Regions from separate parts of the Rhodoferax sp. GW821-FHT02C08 genome, predicted to be linked through region 1. Evidence: riboswitches for the same ligand, from Rfam matches in the RefSeq annotation. Region 1 holds a riboswitch; the other holds the start of a gene.
What was found. Region 1 has a riboswitch for glycine ahead of gcvT (glycine cleavage system aminomethyltransferase GcvT). Riboswitches for the same ligand answer to the same signal wherever they lie in the genome.
Positions count from the first base shown of each region.

Region 1 (8,095 bases):
TTGAGCGCACCATGGCCGACGGCGCGCTCAGCGTCAAGCTGCTGTGCGAGCTGGCCGCAGAACAAGGCAAGCTGGTGGACATGCACTGCGACGAGTCAGACGACCCACTGTCGCGCCACATCGAAACCCTGACCCATGAGACCAACCGCCTGGGCCTGCACGGCCGTGTCACCGGCTCGCACCTGACCTCCATGCACAGCATGGACAACTACTATGTGTCAAAGCTGTTGCCGCTGATGGCCGAGGCGCAGATGAACGTCATCAGCAACCCGCTGATCAACATCACCCTGCAAGGCCGGCACGACACCTACCCCAAGCGCCGTGGCATGACCCGCGTGCCCGAGATGCTAGCCCAGGGCCTGACCGTCGCCTTCGGCCAGGACTGCGCCATGGACCCCTGGTACAGCCTGGGCAGCGGCGACATGCTGGAAGTCGCCAGCATGGGCCTGCACGTAGCGCAGATGACCAGCCAGGCCGCCATGCGCCAGTGCTTCCAGGCCGTCACCGCCAACCCGGCGAAGATTCTGCAGCTGGAAGGCTATGGCCTGGAGGCCGGCTGCAACGCAGACTTTGTGCTGCTGCAGGCACAAGACCCGATCGAGGCGATTCGCCTGCGCGCCACCCGCCTACAGGTCTACCGCCGTGGCCAGCTGCTGGCCCAGACGCCGGCCACCACCGCCCGCCTGCACCTGCCCGGCCGGCCCAGCCAAACCGACTGGATGCTGCGTCCATGAACTTATGCGAAACAGGCCTCTTGCGCAGGTAATACCTGCGTAAGAAGCTATTAACTTGATAGCAAACTAGGCCAGGTTTTCAAACACCGGATGCAGATCGTCCGCCCAGTGCTGCAGCTCAGCCTGGTCGATATGCAGGTGCGACATGCAGGCCGAACCATGGCGGGCCCATTCGTCCGACTCGCGCGTGCCTTCATGCAGGGCCACCAAGTGCTCGGCCAGCAACAGCATGGCCACCAGATAGCGCACTTCGGGCGGGACGCTGGCCACCGGCAGAATGTCGAAGTCGTGGTGCAGGCGCACGGCGGCCGTCACCAGGGGCGGCAGCTTCCAGGTCTTGGCCACCAGCGCGCCCACCACGGCGTGGTCGGTCTTGTGGGCGGCGTTCTCGGTTGCCACAAAGCTGCGGTCCTGCCGCGCCAGGGCCTCGGCCAGGGTGCCGGCATAGCCCTTCAGGCCCTGCAACATCACCGGTATGCCCACATGGCAGAACAGGCCACAGGTCTGCGCCACGTCGGCATCCACACCGTACAGATGGCGGGCGATATAGGCCATGGCCAGGGATCGGCGGGTCGAGGTTTCCCAGAAATGCTCCAGCAAGGCCGCATCCACGCGGATCGCATGCCGGGTAAAGAAGCCGGTCAGCACGCCCACCGTCTGCTTCACGCCCAGCATGGCGATGGCCTCGCCCACGGTACGGGCCGGGCGCGAGCGGGCAAACAGCGGGCTGTTCGAATAACGTATCAGCGCCGCCGCCATGGCCACGTCCTGGCTGGCAATGCGGGCGATGGCGGCGGGGTCGGGGTCGCCGCCCCGCACTTCGCCCTGCAGCGCCAGCAAGAGCTGGGGGCACGGCGGGATCACGATATCCCGCACGGCGCCCTTGGCCTTGGCGGTTTCCAGTTCTCGGTCTATGTCTGCCAGCTGCATCGCGCCCCCTTAGTCCACGGAATTATGCCGACTTGCGCTTGGGTAGAATCCCCCCCGTCAGGAGAGAGTTTTCATCCGAAAACCGCCGAAGGCGCAGGGCCCCGCTACGTGGGCCTGAACGCTCAGGCAAAAGGACTGACAAGCGTTTCTCATCAAACGTCACCCCACTGGAGAGAAGTCCGCCCCGAGCGGACTCACCGAAGGCGCAACCCGCAGTCGGCCTGCACCACCGCAAGGCCGGCCCGGCGAATCGCTCAGGTAAAGCGGACAGCGGGGACCACACATGGCCGTCAAAGGCCATGATCCGATTGTGTGTCCCCGAAAGAACCGCCATGGCCGATTTGTTACTCACTCCCCTCAACGCGCTGCATCTGGAGCTCGGCGCCCGCATGGTGCCCTTCGCTGGCTACAGCATGCCGGTGCAGTACCCGGCCGGCCTGATGGCCGAACACCACCACACGCGTAACGCCGCCGGCCTGTTCGACGTATCCCACATGGGCCAGTTGCGCCTGGTCGGCCCCGATGCCGCTGCGGCCTTTGAAACCCTGGTGCCAGTCGACGTGATCGACCTGCCCGTAGGCAAGCAGCGCTACGGCCTGCTGCTGAACGACGAGGGCGGCATCCGCGACGACCTGATGTTTTTCAAGCAGGCGGAAGATGACATCTTCGTCGTCGTCAACGGTGCCTGCAAAGCAGCGGACATTGCCCACATCCAGGCCCGGATCAGCCTGCATTGCGAAGTCATCCCCATGCCGGAAATGGCGCTGCTGGCGCTGCAAGGCCCCAAGGCTGTAGACGCGCTGTCGCGCCTGGCGCCCGGCGTGGAAAAGCTGGTGTTCATGACCGGCGGCCATTTCATTGTTTCCGGCATCCCCTGCTTCTTGACCCGCAGTGGCTATACCGGCGAAGACGGTTTTGAAATTTCGGTACACCAAGACCAGGCCGAGGCACTGGCCCGCGCTCTGCTGGCCCAGCCCGAAGTCCAACCCATAGGCCTGGGCGCACGCAACTCGCTGCGCCTGGAAGCTGGCCTGTGCCTGTATGGCAACGACCTGGACACCAGCACCACCCCCATCGAAGCCGGCCTGAACTGGGCCCTGCAAAAAGTACGCCGCGCTGGTGGCGCGCGTGAAGGCGGCTTCCCAGGCGCTAGCAAAATACTAGCGCAACTCGCAGGTAAACCAGGCACTACAACCAAGAAACGTGTGGGACTGATGGCACTGGAACGTATCCCGGTGCGTGAACACACAGCCTTGCAGGACACCGCAGGCAACGCAATTGGCGAAGTCACCAGCGGCTTGCTTGGCCCCACGGTAGACAAGCCGATTGCAATGGCCTACGTGGCGCCAGAATTTGCCACCATCGGCACCCGTATCAACGCCATCGTGCGAGGCAAAATCGTGCCGATGGAAGTCACGTCCATGCCATTCACCCCGAACAATTACTTTCGCGGTTAATTCAACTTTTTACAGGAGCACCCCCATGAGCATCAAGTACACCGAAGACCACGAATGGCTGAACATCGAGGGCGACACCGCCACCGTCGGCATCACGCACCACGCGCAAGACGCATTGGGTGACGTAGTGTTCGTCGACCTGCCCGCCGTCGGCGCAAGCTTCGCGCAAAAAGACGTGGCCGGCGTGGTCGAGTCCGTGAAGGCCGCGGCCGATGTGTACATGCCTGTCTCCGGCGAGATCACCGAGGTCAACGAAGCCCTGCGCGCCGACCCTGCTCTGGCCAACACCGACCCACTGGGCGCTGGCTGGTTCTTCAAGGTCAAGCTGTCAGACGCATCGCAAGTCGCCGCCCTGCTGGACGAAACCGCCTACAACGCATTTAGCCAAAACGCCTAACCCTCCCTAGACCTGCCCCATGACGACCTCCCTGCACGAACTAGAAAACGCCAGCGAATTCATCGCCCGCCACATCGGCATCGACGCTGCCGACGAAACCCTGATGCTGGAAGTGATTGGCTCCAGTTCGCGCCGGGATCTGATTGACGGCATCGTGCCGCGCTCCATCGCGCGCAGCACGCCAATGGATCTGCCAGCGCCCGTGACCGAGGCGGCAGCACTGGCCGAGCTGAAGGCTATTGCCGCCAAGAACCAGGTCTTCAAAAGCTTCATCGGCCAGGGCTATTACGGTACCCACACCCCCGGCGTGATCCAGCGCAACATCCTGGAGAACCCCGCCTGGTACACCGCCTACACGCCCTACCAGGCCGAGATTTCGCAAGGCCGCATGGAGGCGCTGGTCAACTTCCAAACCATGGTCTGCGACCTGACCGGCATGCCGATTGCCAACGCGTCCATGCTGGACGAGGCCACCGCCGCCGCCGAGGCCATGGCCCTGGCCAAGCGCAGCGCCAAAAGCAAGAGCAATGTGTTCATCGTGGCGGGCGACTGCCATCCGCAAACCATCGAAGTCATCCAGACCCGCGCCAAGCCGCTGGGTATTGAAGTCAAGGTCAGCACCGCCGTCATCACCCTGCCCCAGCTGATGGCCAGCGGTGACTTCTTCGGCGTGCTGGCCCAGTACCCGGCCACCAACGGCATGGTGCACGACCTGCGCCCCCTGGTGGGCGTGGCCCATGCCAGCGGCGCAGCGGTCTGCGTGGCAGCCGACCTGCTGGCCCTGACCCTGCTGGTGCCCCCCGGTGAGTGGGACGCCGACATCGTCATTGGCAGTACCCAACGTTTTGGTGTGGCCATGGGCAACGGCGGCCCGCACGCCGCCTACATGGCCTGCCGCGACGCGTTCAAGCGCTCGCTGCCCGGCCGCCTGGTGGGCGTCAGCGTGGACGCGCACGGCAACCCGGCCTACCGCCTGGCGCTGCAAACCCGCGAGCAACACATTCGCCGCGAAAAAGCCACCTCCAACATCTGTACCGCCCAGGTGCTGCCGGCCGTGCTGGCCAGCATGTACGCGGTGTACCACGGCCCGCAAGGCCTGACCCGCATCGCCGAGCGCGTGGCCCGCTTGACGGCCATCCTGGCGCGCGGCCTGCAGCAAATGGGCTACGCGGTAACCAATGAATACGCCTTCGACTCGATCACCGTCAAAACCGGTGACGCTACCAATTTGATAGCTAGCCGCGCACAGCAATCCTGCGCCAACCTGCGTTTTCGCTTGAAAACCCATTTGGGCATCTCGCTGGACGAAACCACCACCCGTGGCGATATCGAAATGCTGTGGTCCTTCTTCGTCAAGCCCGGCGAACCCATGCCGCGCCTGAGCGAGCTGGAAAACAGCGTGGAGGTGATGATCCCCGAAGCCCTGCGCCGCAGCAGCGCCTTCCTGACACACCCGGTGTTCAACACCCACCACAGCGAAACCGGCATGCTGCGCTACATCCGCGCGCTTAGCGACAAGGACTTGGCGCTGGATCGCAGCATGATCCCGCTGGGCAGCTGCACCATGAAGCTCAATGCCACCAGCGAGATGATGCCCGTCACCTGGCCCGAGTTCGCCAACATCCACCCCTTCAGCCCGCCCGAGCAGCGCCTGGGTTATGCCGAGCTGAACAGCCAGCTCTGCGCCTGGCTCAGCCAGGCCACCGGCTACGCGGGCATCAGCCTGCAACCGAATGCCGGCAGCCAGGGCGAATACGCCGGCTTGCTGGCCATCAAGGCCTATTTCGATGCGCACGGCCAAAGCCAGCGCAATATCTGCCTGATCCCGTCCAGCGCCCACGGCACCAACCCTGCCAGCGCCCAGATGGCCGGCCTGACCGTGGTCGTTACCGCCTGTGATGCGAATGGCAACGTAGACATGGCCGACCTGCAGGCCAAATGCGAGCAGCACAGCAGTCACTTGGCGGCGGTGATGATCACCTACCCCAGCACGCACGGCGTGTTCGAAACCCAGGTAAAAGAACTCTGCGCCCTGGTGCACAGCCATGGTGGCCGCGTCTATGTGGACGGCGCGAATATGAACGCCCTGGTCGGCGTGGCTGCGCCTGGCGAATTCGGCGGCGACGTCAGCCATCTGAACCTGCACAAGACCTTCTGCATCCCACACGGCGGCGGCGGCCCCGGCGTTGGCCCGGTCTGCGTGGTCGAAGACCTGATCCCCTACCTGCCCGGCCACGCCACGGCCGGCGACAACAACCACGGCATCGGCGCAATCAGCGCGGCACCCTTGGGCAACGCATCCGTGTTGCCCATCAGCTGGATGTACTGCCGCATGATGGGTGCCGAGGGCCTGCAACACGCTACCGAAGCCGCCATCCTGGCCGCCAACTATGTCAGCACCAAGCTGCAGGCGCACTACCCCACTCTGTACGCCAGCGCCAACGGCCACGTGGCGCACGAATGCATCCTGGACCTGCGCCCCATCAAGGACAGCTGCGGTATTACCGCCGAAGACGTGGCCAAGCGCCTGGCCGACTACGGCTTCCACGCCCCCACGCTCAGCTTCCCCGTGCCCGGTACGCTGATGGTGGAGCCCACCGAGAGCGAAACCCTGGCCGAGCTGGACCGCTTCATCTTCGCCATGGTCGCCATCCGCGAGGAGATCCGCCAGGTCGAAGCCGGCACCTGGCCGCGCGACAACAACCCTCTGGTACACGCGCCCCATACCGCCTCCAGCCTGCTAGCCGCAGAGTGGGACCGTCCTTATGCGCGCGAAATCGGCGCCTTCCCGCTGGCATCGCTGAAACAGGCCAAGTACTGGCCGCCCGTGGGCCGGGTGGACAACGTGTATGGCGATCGCAACCTGTTCTGCAGCTGCGTGCCGGTAGCGGACTACGCCTGAAATCCGCGAAGGCATGCGCGGCACAGATCCTGCTGAGGGTAAGGGCATGAACACCCCTGCCCCACCGGTCCACATCCACACACCGTTTGAAGATGCGCAAGCCATCTTCACCGGCACCCTGTTTGTGTCTCTGGCATTGATATTATTTGCCCAGGTCGGGCTGCTCACCGGCGGCACAGCTGGGGCGGCCTTTCTGTTGCACTACGCCACTAATGTCACCCTGGGCAAGCTGTTCTTTCTGATCAATCTGCCGTTCTACTGGTTTGCCTGGACGCGCATGGGCCGCGAATTTACCTTCAAGACCTTCATCGCCATCAGCCTGTTATCGGCCATGGTGGAATGGTCGCCCAGCCTATTCGCAATAGACAGACTGCACCCCGCCTATGCAGCGGTGCTGGGAGGCCTGCTACTTGGTTCCGGCTGCCTGTTTCTGGCCCGCCACCGCGCCAGCCTGGGCGGCGCCACCATCGTCACCCTGTACCTGCAAAAAACCTACGGCTGGCGCGCCGGCAAGGTGCAGATGGGCATAGATTGCGGCATCGTCCTGCTGGCTCTCACCGCCATAGAACCCGCCCGCGTGGCCTACTCGGTGCTGGCAGCAGTGGTAATGAACCTGTTCATCTGGGTGAACCACCGGCCTGGGCGGTACGCGGTGTTGTGATGAAGCATGCAAAAAAGAGGCCTGCATGCTTGCCCGCGATCGAAGTCACACAAGCACCGTCCGTCATTACTCGCTCCGCGGAAAATAGCAACCGAGTGTAGGTTTGTGAAAAATTTTGCTGCACCGCAACAAAAACCAACTCCCGTAGCTCAAAATCCACTGACTGGCTGCTACGACAGCCAGTCAGAACCAAAGTCCAGCAGTTAAGAGCCATGACTGCATAGGTTCCAACGTCACTGGTTAAAACCATCGGACATTGCCCCTCGGCAGACTGCCAAAATATTGCACGAGATTTTCAATTACTGGCCGTATTTCGTATGTCGATTGCAGATATATGAATGAAGGCGAGATTAAATGTTTTATTTTGAAACAACTGGAGCAATACATATCCACTGCTATTACGACCTCTCGCGTTGAATGCCCGTACAAATAAAAATTGAACCGCAAAGGATGGCCTGTTAGTTGCTTTTACACCCTTCAGAAAATGCATAATTGCGCGCAATAAGGTTAAACCCTTTGTTCTGCCACCTGCCCTCAAGGAAAGTCCGCCAGTGAACAACTGCCAGTCCCGCACCAAGATTGCATCATCCTCAAAGGCATGCGATGTACGCCTAGTTGCGATGCAGCGGCCCCATTCCTGAAGCAACCACCAGCAACGCGCATGTTTCTAAACTACAGATCGGGTCTCGCGGCTCTCACCTTGCTTTTTTCCAGCCTACCCTTCGCATGGGCGGAAGGCGATGACGCACTCAAGCTGAACGCAAGCTACGCACTGCAAACGGACAGCAATCTTTTCCGACTGCCCGCAAGCACTCTGTCCAGCAAATCCAACACGTCTGAGGTGATCGGACTCACCACACTAGGGCTCAACTTCAACAAGGCATACAGCCTTCAGCAAGTTACCCTTGACGCAAGCCTCGTCGATTCCCAATATAAAAATAACAGCTACCTCAGCTTTGTAGCGCACAACGCAAAAGCAGCATGGCACTGGAGCGCCAGCCCTGAGTTGCAAGG
Region 1 covers NZ_JBWKVR010000027.1:52,254-60,348, reverse strand. The annotation lists gene AC07VY_RS23260 (amidohydrolase family protein) at 1-734, shown strand, start outside; gene AC07VY_RS23255 (HDOD domain-containing protein) at 801-1,664, opposite strand; glycine riboswitch at 1,713-1,812, shown strand; glycine riboswitch at 1,822-1,945, shown strand; gene gcvT (glycine cleavage system aminomethyltransferase GcvT) at 1,997-3,121, shown strand; gene gcvH (glycine cleavage system protein GcvH) at 3,147-3,518, shown strand; gene gcvP (aminomethyl-transferring glycine dehydrogenase) at 3,538-6,420, shown strand; gene AC07VY_RS23235 (YitT family protein) at 6,467-7,081, shown strand; gene epsL (XrtB/PEP-CTERM-associated polysaccharide biosynthesis outer membrane protein EpsL) at 7,743-8,095, shown strand, end outside.

Region 2 (8,095 bases), on a different contig from region 1:
GACCATGTCTCTTTGAATGGAAAACGGTTGCACATGAACGCCCTTTGAACCCGTAAGTTATGAAAGAGTCTACTATTGAAGAAAGCAATTACAGAAATATGCCTAGACAAGATCGCCATACTACACGTTACAAGTATGAGCCCCTTATGAGCCTTACGATTTAGTGATTGCAGGGCCCCTCAAGCAGGTTACATGCCGGCCATAGCTACGGTCTCGAAGTATGCGCGCCATCACCCTGCCAGCAGAATCATTCAAAACGAAGCATGATGCATATACAAGCCCATCTCCAAGCATGGGCAGCGCGCTAGAAACAAGGATGGCGTAGCAGCGAATTGCCAGCCATGCTTTTTTGGTCCGTGCCTGCGGGTGCGCTGGGCACACTGGTAACCATTGGTTTCCGTAGTGCGTTGTTCGAGCTGGACCGCCTGGTGCTGGGACAAGGTGGCGGCCTGGTCGCCATTGCCATGCAACTGCAAGCCTGGCAGCGAATACTGGTACCCAGTCTGGGTGGACTGCTGGCAGGTGCGCTGCTCACCTGGGCCCAGAACCGCACCCCACAAAATGCCCCAAGCGACTATATGGAAGCCGTCGCGCTGGGCAACGGCCATATTCCCGTGCAAGCCAGTCTGGTCCGCAGCGGCTCTTCCCTGCTCAGCATCGCCAGCGGCGGCTCCATAAGCCGAGAGGTCTCCATGGTGCAGTTGGCCGCGCTGGGTGCATCCTTGCTGGGTCGCTTACTGCACCAGCCCACAACTGGGCGTGGTCAACAAAAGCAGCCTGCTGTCCACCTACGTTCGCCTGAGCGAATAACACCGGCTAGGCGTAGCTGGAGGCAACGATGGCGCCCACCATATCGGCCGTCACGGCCGACAGAGTCAGCCCCAGGTGCCCGTGCCCGGTGTTGTAGAACACGCCAGGTCGCTTGCCTTTGCCCACCCGAGGCAGCAGGTTGGGCATCATGGGGCGCAGTCCAGCCCAGGGCACCACACTTTCGGTGCGCACACCCGGAAAGCACTGCTGTACCCATTCCACCAAAGGACGGATGCGGTCGGCCCGGATATCCCGGTTATAGCCATTGAACTCCGCCGTACCGGCCACGCGGAATCGGTCCACACCCAAGCGGCTGGTGACCAATTTGGTGCCGTCGTCCAGCAGGCTCACCATCGGTGCAGCAGCCTGGCTTTGTGCATCCTGCAAATTCACCGTAATGGAATAGCCTTTGACGGGATAGATGTTGACGCGGTCGCCCAGCTGCGCCGCCAGGTCCCGGCTGGCCGTACCGGCGCAAACCACCACACCGTCAAACACATGGGACTGCCGTTCGATTCCATCATTGGCAGTGACAGTCACCTGTTTGCCATCGCTCTGCACGGCATCTATGTGCTGGCCATAGCGGGTTTGCACGCCCAGGCGCTCGGCCGCCAAGGCCATGCCGGTGCTGAATTTGTGGATGTCGCCCGTGGTGTCGCTTTCAGTGAAATAACCGCCATAGTAGTTGCCAGCCAAGGTGGGCTCGATGGCGCGCATTTCTTGCGGTGTGACCGCGCGGCGGTCCAGCCCGCCCTGGGCCAGCAATTTGGAGACCTTGCCGGCATGGTCGAAGCTGGCTTTGTCACGGTAGATGTGCAGAATGCCTTCGCGCTTGTGGTCAAAGTCCAGCCCTTCCGCATCCGCCCAGGCATTCAGGTGCGCACGCGCAGCAATGGCAAGGCGGGTGGTCTCCACGGTGTTTTTCTCGTAGTGCGGGATGGCAGCAATGAACTCGGCAAACCAGGCCAGCTTGTGCCAGCTCGGCTTGGGGTTGACCAATAAAGGTGCGTCGCTCTTGAGCATCCACTTCAGCCCCTTGAGCACGGTAGACCAATGGTTCCATACCTCGGCGTTCGACACCGAAAACTGCCCGCCATTGGCAAACGATGTTTCCATGGCCGCATAGCGGTGTTTTTCAAACAAAGTGACCGCGAAACCCCGCTTTGCGAGGGCATATGCCGTGGTCACGCCCGTAATACCGCCGCCTATAACAGCAAACTTTTTCATGATGAGAGTTCCAAAACGTCAAAGTGGGGATAGCAACAAGCGTGCGCAGCTATCGCCCCTCTGTTTTGGACCTGAGAGATTCACGACTGGCACATAGCCAAGCCGCTTGCTCCTGCGGTGAACCGGGTGACGAAACCCGGTTGCTCTTCAGATGTGTGTGACAGGTACCGGTCCTTTTGCCTGAAAGTTTCCGGGGCGGTTGCTCCTTCGGCGCTGTGGGCAAACTTGTTGAGCAACAAGGGCCCCAGACTCTCCCGGTACCTGCCGCAATTATCGCATGGGGTCCACGCACCCTAGCACCGGAATGACTCGGTCAATCAATTGAATCCGCCCATAAGGCCGACTGATTGACCCGGCCGAACCGCGCTCTAATTTTTCGCAGGCTCGGCCGCACTGCGCCGGCCGTGCACCGACACCGGCAGATCACCATGCACGGTGACGCGGCGCACCACGCGGTGCTGGTCGCCGTAGTCATTGATCGCGTAGTGCTGGGTCGCGCGGTTGTCCCAGATGGCCACATCGCCCTCGGCCCAACGCCAGCGCACGGTGTTCTCCAGCCGCGTGATGTGGTGCTGGAAGATCTCGAACAGGCGCTGCGAGTCATGCGTGTTGTAGCCCACAAAGCGCTTCAGGAAATGCCCGGCCACCAGGCTGCGCTCGCCGGTTTCGGGGTGTACGCGCACCAGCGGATGGCGGGCCTCGATCAGGCGCGAGGTAAACACTTCGCGGTAATGCTTGGCGCCATGCGCATCCACTTCGACGCGGGTGGCGGCGTAGTCGTAGTCGTTGCCGTGCACCGCCCACAGGGTGTCGGCCAGGGCCTTCAGCTCGGTCGGCAACTGGTTGTAGGCCTCGGCGGTATTCGCCCACACCGTGTCGCCGCCCTGCTGCGGAATGGTCAGCGCGCGCAGCACCGATACCTTGGGATAAGCGGCTTCGAAGGTCACGTCGGTATGCCAGGAATTAGCCCGGCCGCCGTGGTTCGAGTCCAGCTCCAGAATCTCGGTGCCGCTGCGCGAGGGCACGGTGGGATGCGGCACGATGCTGCCCCAGCGCCCGGCAAACAGCTGGTGCTCGGCATCGTCCAGATGCTGCTGGCCGCGGAAGAACAGCACCTTGTGCTGCAGCAGCGCCTGGTGGATGGCGGCAAAGGTTTCGGGCGCCAACTGGCCCGACAGGCGCACGCCTTGTATGCGTGCACCAATCCGCCCCGCCAAAGGATGGATATCGAGTGTGGGAACGATTTCAGCGTGGGGAGCGTTGAGAACAGCGGACATGCAACTTCCTTGGTAAGACGGGTTGAAACAGGATCGAAAAAAACACCCGCCCATGCTAGGAACTGCAACCCGGAAACCAAAGCACGGAATTCGCATGTGCATCTACACCGCACAGATGCGCATATGCATGCGCAATTTCCTTCGTTGTTGCGTAGGCCTTGCCAATCTACGCTGCAACTTCACGACAACTCCCAAGGGACATGCATGCGAACCGTTTTCAAGCTATTTACCGCCGCGGCAGTGGCCTTCGGGCTGTCGGCCCAGGCCCTGGCGCAAGAGGCCCTGGAAGTCACCGACATCCGCTACCAGGGCTCGGCCGGCCAGGTGGTCTGGATCGAGCTGGCCGAAAGTCTGGGCTATCTGGCGCCGCTGAAAGCCAAGTGGGTGGGCAACACCATCAGCGGCCCGCAGGACGTGCAGGCCGTGGTCACCGGCGACATCGATATCGGTGGCGCTTTCAATGGCGCGCTGGTCAAGCTGCTGGCCAAGAAGGCGCCGGTGAAAGCCGTGCTCGGCTACTACGGCGTGGACGACAACACCTGGACCGGCTATTACGTGAAGACCGACAGCCCCATCAAGACCGCCCGCGACCTGCTGGGCAAGAAAGTGGCGGTCAACACCCTGGGCGCCCACCACGAATTCATGGTGCGCGAATACCTGGAGCGCAACAAGCTCAACGATGAGGACGCAAAACAAGTCACCCTGGTGATCACGCCGCCGGTTACTGGCGAGCAGGCACTGCGGCAGAACCATGTGGACGTCACCACGCTGGGCGGCATTCTGCGCGACAAGGCACTGGAGCGCGGCGGCATCCGCCCGCTGTTTACCGACCAGGAACTGTTCGGCAACTTCACCGCCGGCTCGCTGGTGATGCGCAACAAGTTCCTGGAGCAGAACCCTAAGGCCTCCAAGCACCTGGTCAGCGCACTGGCCCGCTCCATCGAATGGGCGCGCAAGACGCCACCAGCCGAAGTGCGCGCCACGTTTGAGAAGATCATCAAGGCCCGCGGCCGCGCCGAAAGCGCCGACGCCATCCAGTACTGGAAGAGCACCGGCGTGCCGTCCATTGGCGGCGTGGTGCAAGACAAGGAGCTGCAAGTCTGGATCGACTGGCTGGTGAAGGAAGAGGTCATCAAGCCCGGCCAGATCAAGCCCGCCGACCTGTACACCAATGCCTACAACCCCTACGCCACCGGCGCCAAGGTAGCCGCCAAATGAGCGCCGGCAATATCCGCTTTGAGCATGTGCGCAAGGAATTCACCGTGCGCGCTGACGATGGTGGCCCGGAGCAACGCTTTGTGGCCCTGGACGACGTCTCGCTGGAAGTGCGAGCGGGCGAATTCCTGGTGCTGGTGGGACCTAGCGGCTGCGGCAAATCCACGCTGCTGGACCTGCTGGCCGGCCTGACCCTGCCCACCAGTGGCCGGGTGCTGCTGGACGGCACAGCCATCACTGGCCCGGCGCGAGACCGCGGCGTGGTGTTCCAGCAGTACGCGCTGTTCCCCTGGCTCACGGCGCTGGACAACGTGGCCTTTGGCCTGGAGATCGCCGGCGTTGGCCTGCGCGAGCGCCGCGCCAAGGCCGCCGAATACCTGGACCTGGTGGGCCTGAGCGCGTTTGCCAACCGCTACCCGCACGAGCTGTCGGGCGGCATGAAGCAGCGGGTAGCGATTGCCCGCAGCCTGGCTTATGAGCCCCAGGTGCTGCTGATGGACGAGCCCTTTGCCGCGCTGGACGCACAGACCCGCGAGACCCTGCAGGAGGAACTGGTGGACATCTGGCAACGCACCGGCAAGACCATTGTGTTCATCACCCACGGCATCGACGAGGCGGTGGTGCTGGGCCAACGCGTGGCGGTGATGACCTCCCGGCCCGGCCGTATCAAACAGATTGTGGACATCCCGGACGCACTGCGCGCCGACACGCAGGACGTGCGTTCGCTGCCACTGTTTGGCGAACTGCGCCACGCAATCTGGTCGCTGTTGCACGACGAAGTGGCCGCAGCCCGGCAGCAGCGCCGCGCCCGCATTGCAGCCCTACCCACGCTACCCACGTTAAAGGAAAGCCTCCATGTCTGAACTCAGCCTCACCGCCGGCCACCCACCGCTGGCCTTGCCCCAGGCGCCCCGCTGGGGGCGCCTTCACCGCATCTACCAGCACATCCGCAGCGCGCTCTGGCGCTCGGCTCTGGTCCTGGCGCTGGCCCTGTTGTGGGAACTGGCGCCGCGCTTGGCGCTGACCGACTCCACCTTTCTGCCACCGCTGAGCGAGGTGCTGGCCGCCGGCTGGACGCTGGCCCTGAACGGCCAGCTCTGGCAGCATGCCTCGGCAAGCCTGGCGCGCGCCCTCGGCGGCTTTGCGCTGGCCGTGCTCTACAGCGTGCCGCTCGGGCTGGCGATCGGCTGGTACCGGCGCCTGGGCCAGTTTGTGAACCCGATGATCGAGCTGCTGCGCAATACCGCGCCGCTGGCCCTGCTGCCGGTGTTCATCCTGCTGCTGGGCATAGGCGAGGTGTCCAAAGTGGCGATGGTGGTGTATGCCTGCTCCTGGCCGCTGCTGCTGAACACCATCTCGGCGGTGAAACAGGTCGACCCGCTGCTGATCAAGTCGGCGCGCACCATGGGTGCCAGCCCGCGCCAGCTGTTCCTGAAGGTGATCCTGCCGGCCTCGGTGCCGACGATTTTTGTCGGCATCCGCCTGGCCAGTGCCACCGCCATCCTGGTGCTGGTGGCCGCCGAGATGGTCGGCGCCAAGTCGGGCCTGGGCTTTCTGATCATCTACGCGCAGTACAGCTTTCTGATCCCCGACATGTACTTCGGAATCATCGCCATCACCGCCATCGGCGTGGCCTGGAACTTCGCGCTAGAGCTGCTGGAGCGGCGCCTCACCGCCTGGAAGCCCGCCCCCTAAGCACTTGAGCGCCTAAATGCCTGACCACATCCACTTCAGAAAGCACATATGACTCAACGCAAACTGCGCCTGGGCGCCTTCATCATGGCCACCGGCCACCACATCGCTGCCTGGCGGCACCCGGGCGCGCAGATCGATTCGGGCGTCAACATCGACCACTACATCGAGGTCGCCAAGACGGCAGAACGCGGCCTGTTCGACCAGGTCTTCGTGGCCGACAGCCCCGGCCTGTGGTTCGAGGGTGACGACGAGGCCTTCAGCCGCCAGGGCCGGGTGTCGCACTTCGAACCGGTGACGCTGTGGGCCGCGCTGTCGGCCGTGACCCAGCACATCGGCTTTGTCGCCACGGCCTCCACCACCTACGAAGACCCGTATTTGCTGGCGCGCAAATTCGCCTCGCTGGACCACCTGAGCAAGGGCCGCGCAGCCTGGAACGTGGTGACCACCAGCGCCGAAAACGTCTACGGCAATTTCGGCCTGGACAAACACCCCGATCCCGAAACCCGCTACGAGCGCGCGCAGGAGTATGTGGACGTGGTCAAAGGCCTGTGGGACAGCTTTGAAGACGATGCCTTCAGCCGCGATGCGGCCAGCGGCGTGTACTTCGACCCAGCCAAGCTGCACACGCTGAACCACGTGGGCAAGCACCTGAAGGTCAAGGGCCCGCTGAACATCGAGCGCCCGCCGCAGGGCTACCCGGTGATCGTGCAGGCCGGCTCGTCCGAGCCCGGCAAGGAGCTGGCCGCCGCCAGCGCCGAAGCCATCTTCACCGCCTGGACCAGCCTGGCCGAAGCCCAGGCCTTCTACAGCGACGTGAAGGGCCGGCTCGCCAAATACGGTCGGCGGCCCGAGCAGTTGCTGGTGCTGCCTGGCATCTCGCCGGTGGTCGGCCGCACCCAGGCCGAGGCCGAGGCCAAATGGGCCGAACTGCAGAAGCTGATCCATCCCTCGGTAGGCATTAGCACCCTGGCACCTTTCTGGCCCGGTGAAGACCTTTCGAAGTGGAACCTGGACGCCCCGCCGCCCTACATCCCGCAGCCGCCGCTGGGTCGCAACAGCCGCGCCCATGTGGTGCTGGAGCTGGCCCGGCGCGACAAGCTCACCGTGCGCCAGCTCTACGAATACCTGGCCGGCGCGCGCGGCCACTGGGTGGTGGTGGGTACGCCGGAATCGATTGCCGACCAGATGCAGAGCTGGTTTGAGAACGGCGCGGCCGATGGCTTCAATGTGATGCCGCCGGTGCTGCCCGAGTCGCTGGACGACTTTGTGGACCTGGTGATTCCCGAGCTGCAGCGCCGTGGCCTGTTCCGCACCACATACGAAGGTACGACGCTGCGCGAAAACCTGGGACTGGAGCGACCAGTCAACCAGTTCAGCGTGCAAGCCCGCAAAACGGCTTGATCACGCCAGCTGAAACGCTATAGTATCCATAGCTACCAGCGCAGGTAATACCTGCGCTAGAGCCCTATTTTCTCAATAAAATTTAGTGGCGACCGGCTACAAAAGACTCAAACTCCAGGCTGGCCAGGGGCCGGGAGAACAGATAGCCCTGGGCATAGTCGCAGCCGGCGGCCGCCAGCAGGTCACGCTGCTGCGCGGTTTCCACGCCCTCGGCCACCACCTGCATGCCCAACTCGTGGGCCATCACGATCATGGCCTTGCAAAGGGCCAGTTCGGTGGACGCAGGACGCAGGTGGCGCACAAACGACTGGTCGATCTTGATGAGGTCGATGTCAAACTTCTGCAGGTACGACAGCGACGAATAGCCCGTACCAAAGTCGTCCAGCGATACCTGGATGCCCGCCTCGCCCAGCTCCAGCAGATGCCCGGTCACGCGGGGGTTGGCATCCAGCAGCAGGCCTTCGGTGATT
Region 2 covers NZ_JBWKVR010000022.1:61,980-70,074, reverse strand. The annotation lists partial or broken gene AC07VY_RS21575 (chloride channel protein) at 342-734, shown strand; gene AC07VY_RS21570 (D-amino acid dehydrogenase) at 817-2,037, opposite strand; glycine riboswitch at 2,196-2,304, opposite strand; gene AC07VY_RS21565 (TauD/TfdA dioxygenase family protein) at 2,406-3,314, opposite strand; gene AC07VY_RS21560 (ABC transporter substrate-binding protein) at 3,519-4,532, shown strand; gene AC07VY_RS21555 (ABC transporter ATP-binding protein) at 4,529-5,392, shown strand; gene AC07VY_RS21550 (ABC transporter permease) at 5,385-6,224, shown strand; gene AC07VY_RS21545 (LLM class flavin-dependent oxidoreductase) at 6,273-7,625, shown strand; gene AC07VY_RS21540 (EAL domain-containing protein) at 7,708-8,095, opposite strand, start outside.
Region 2: it holds a riboswitch for glycine, as region 1 does, so the genes downstream of both, AC07VY_RS21570 (D-amino acid dehydrogenase) here and gcvT (glycine cleavage system aminomethyltransferase GcvT) in region 1, are expected to answer to the same signal.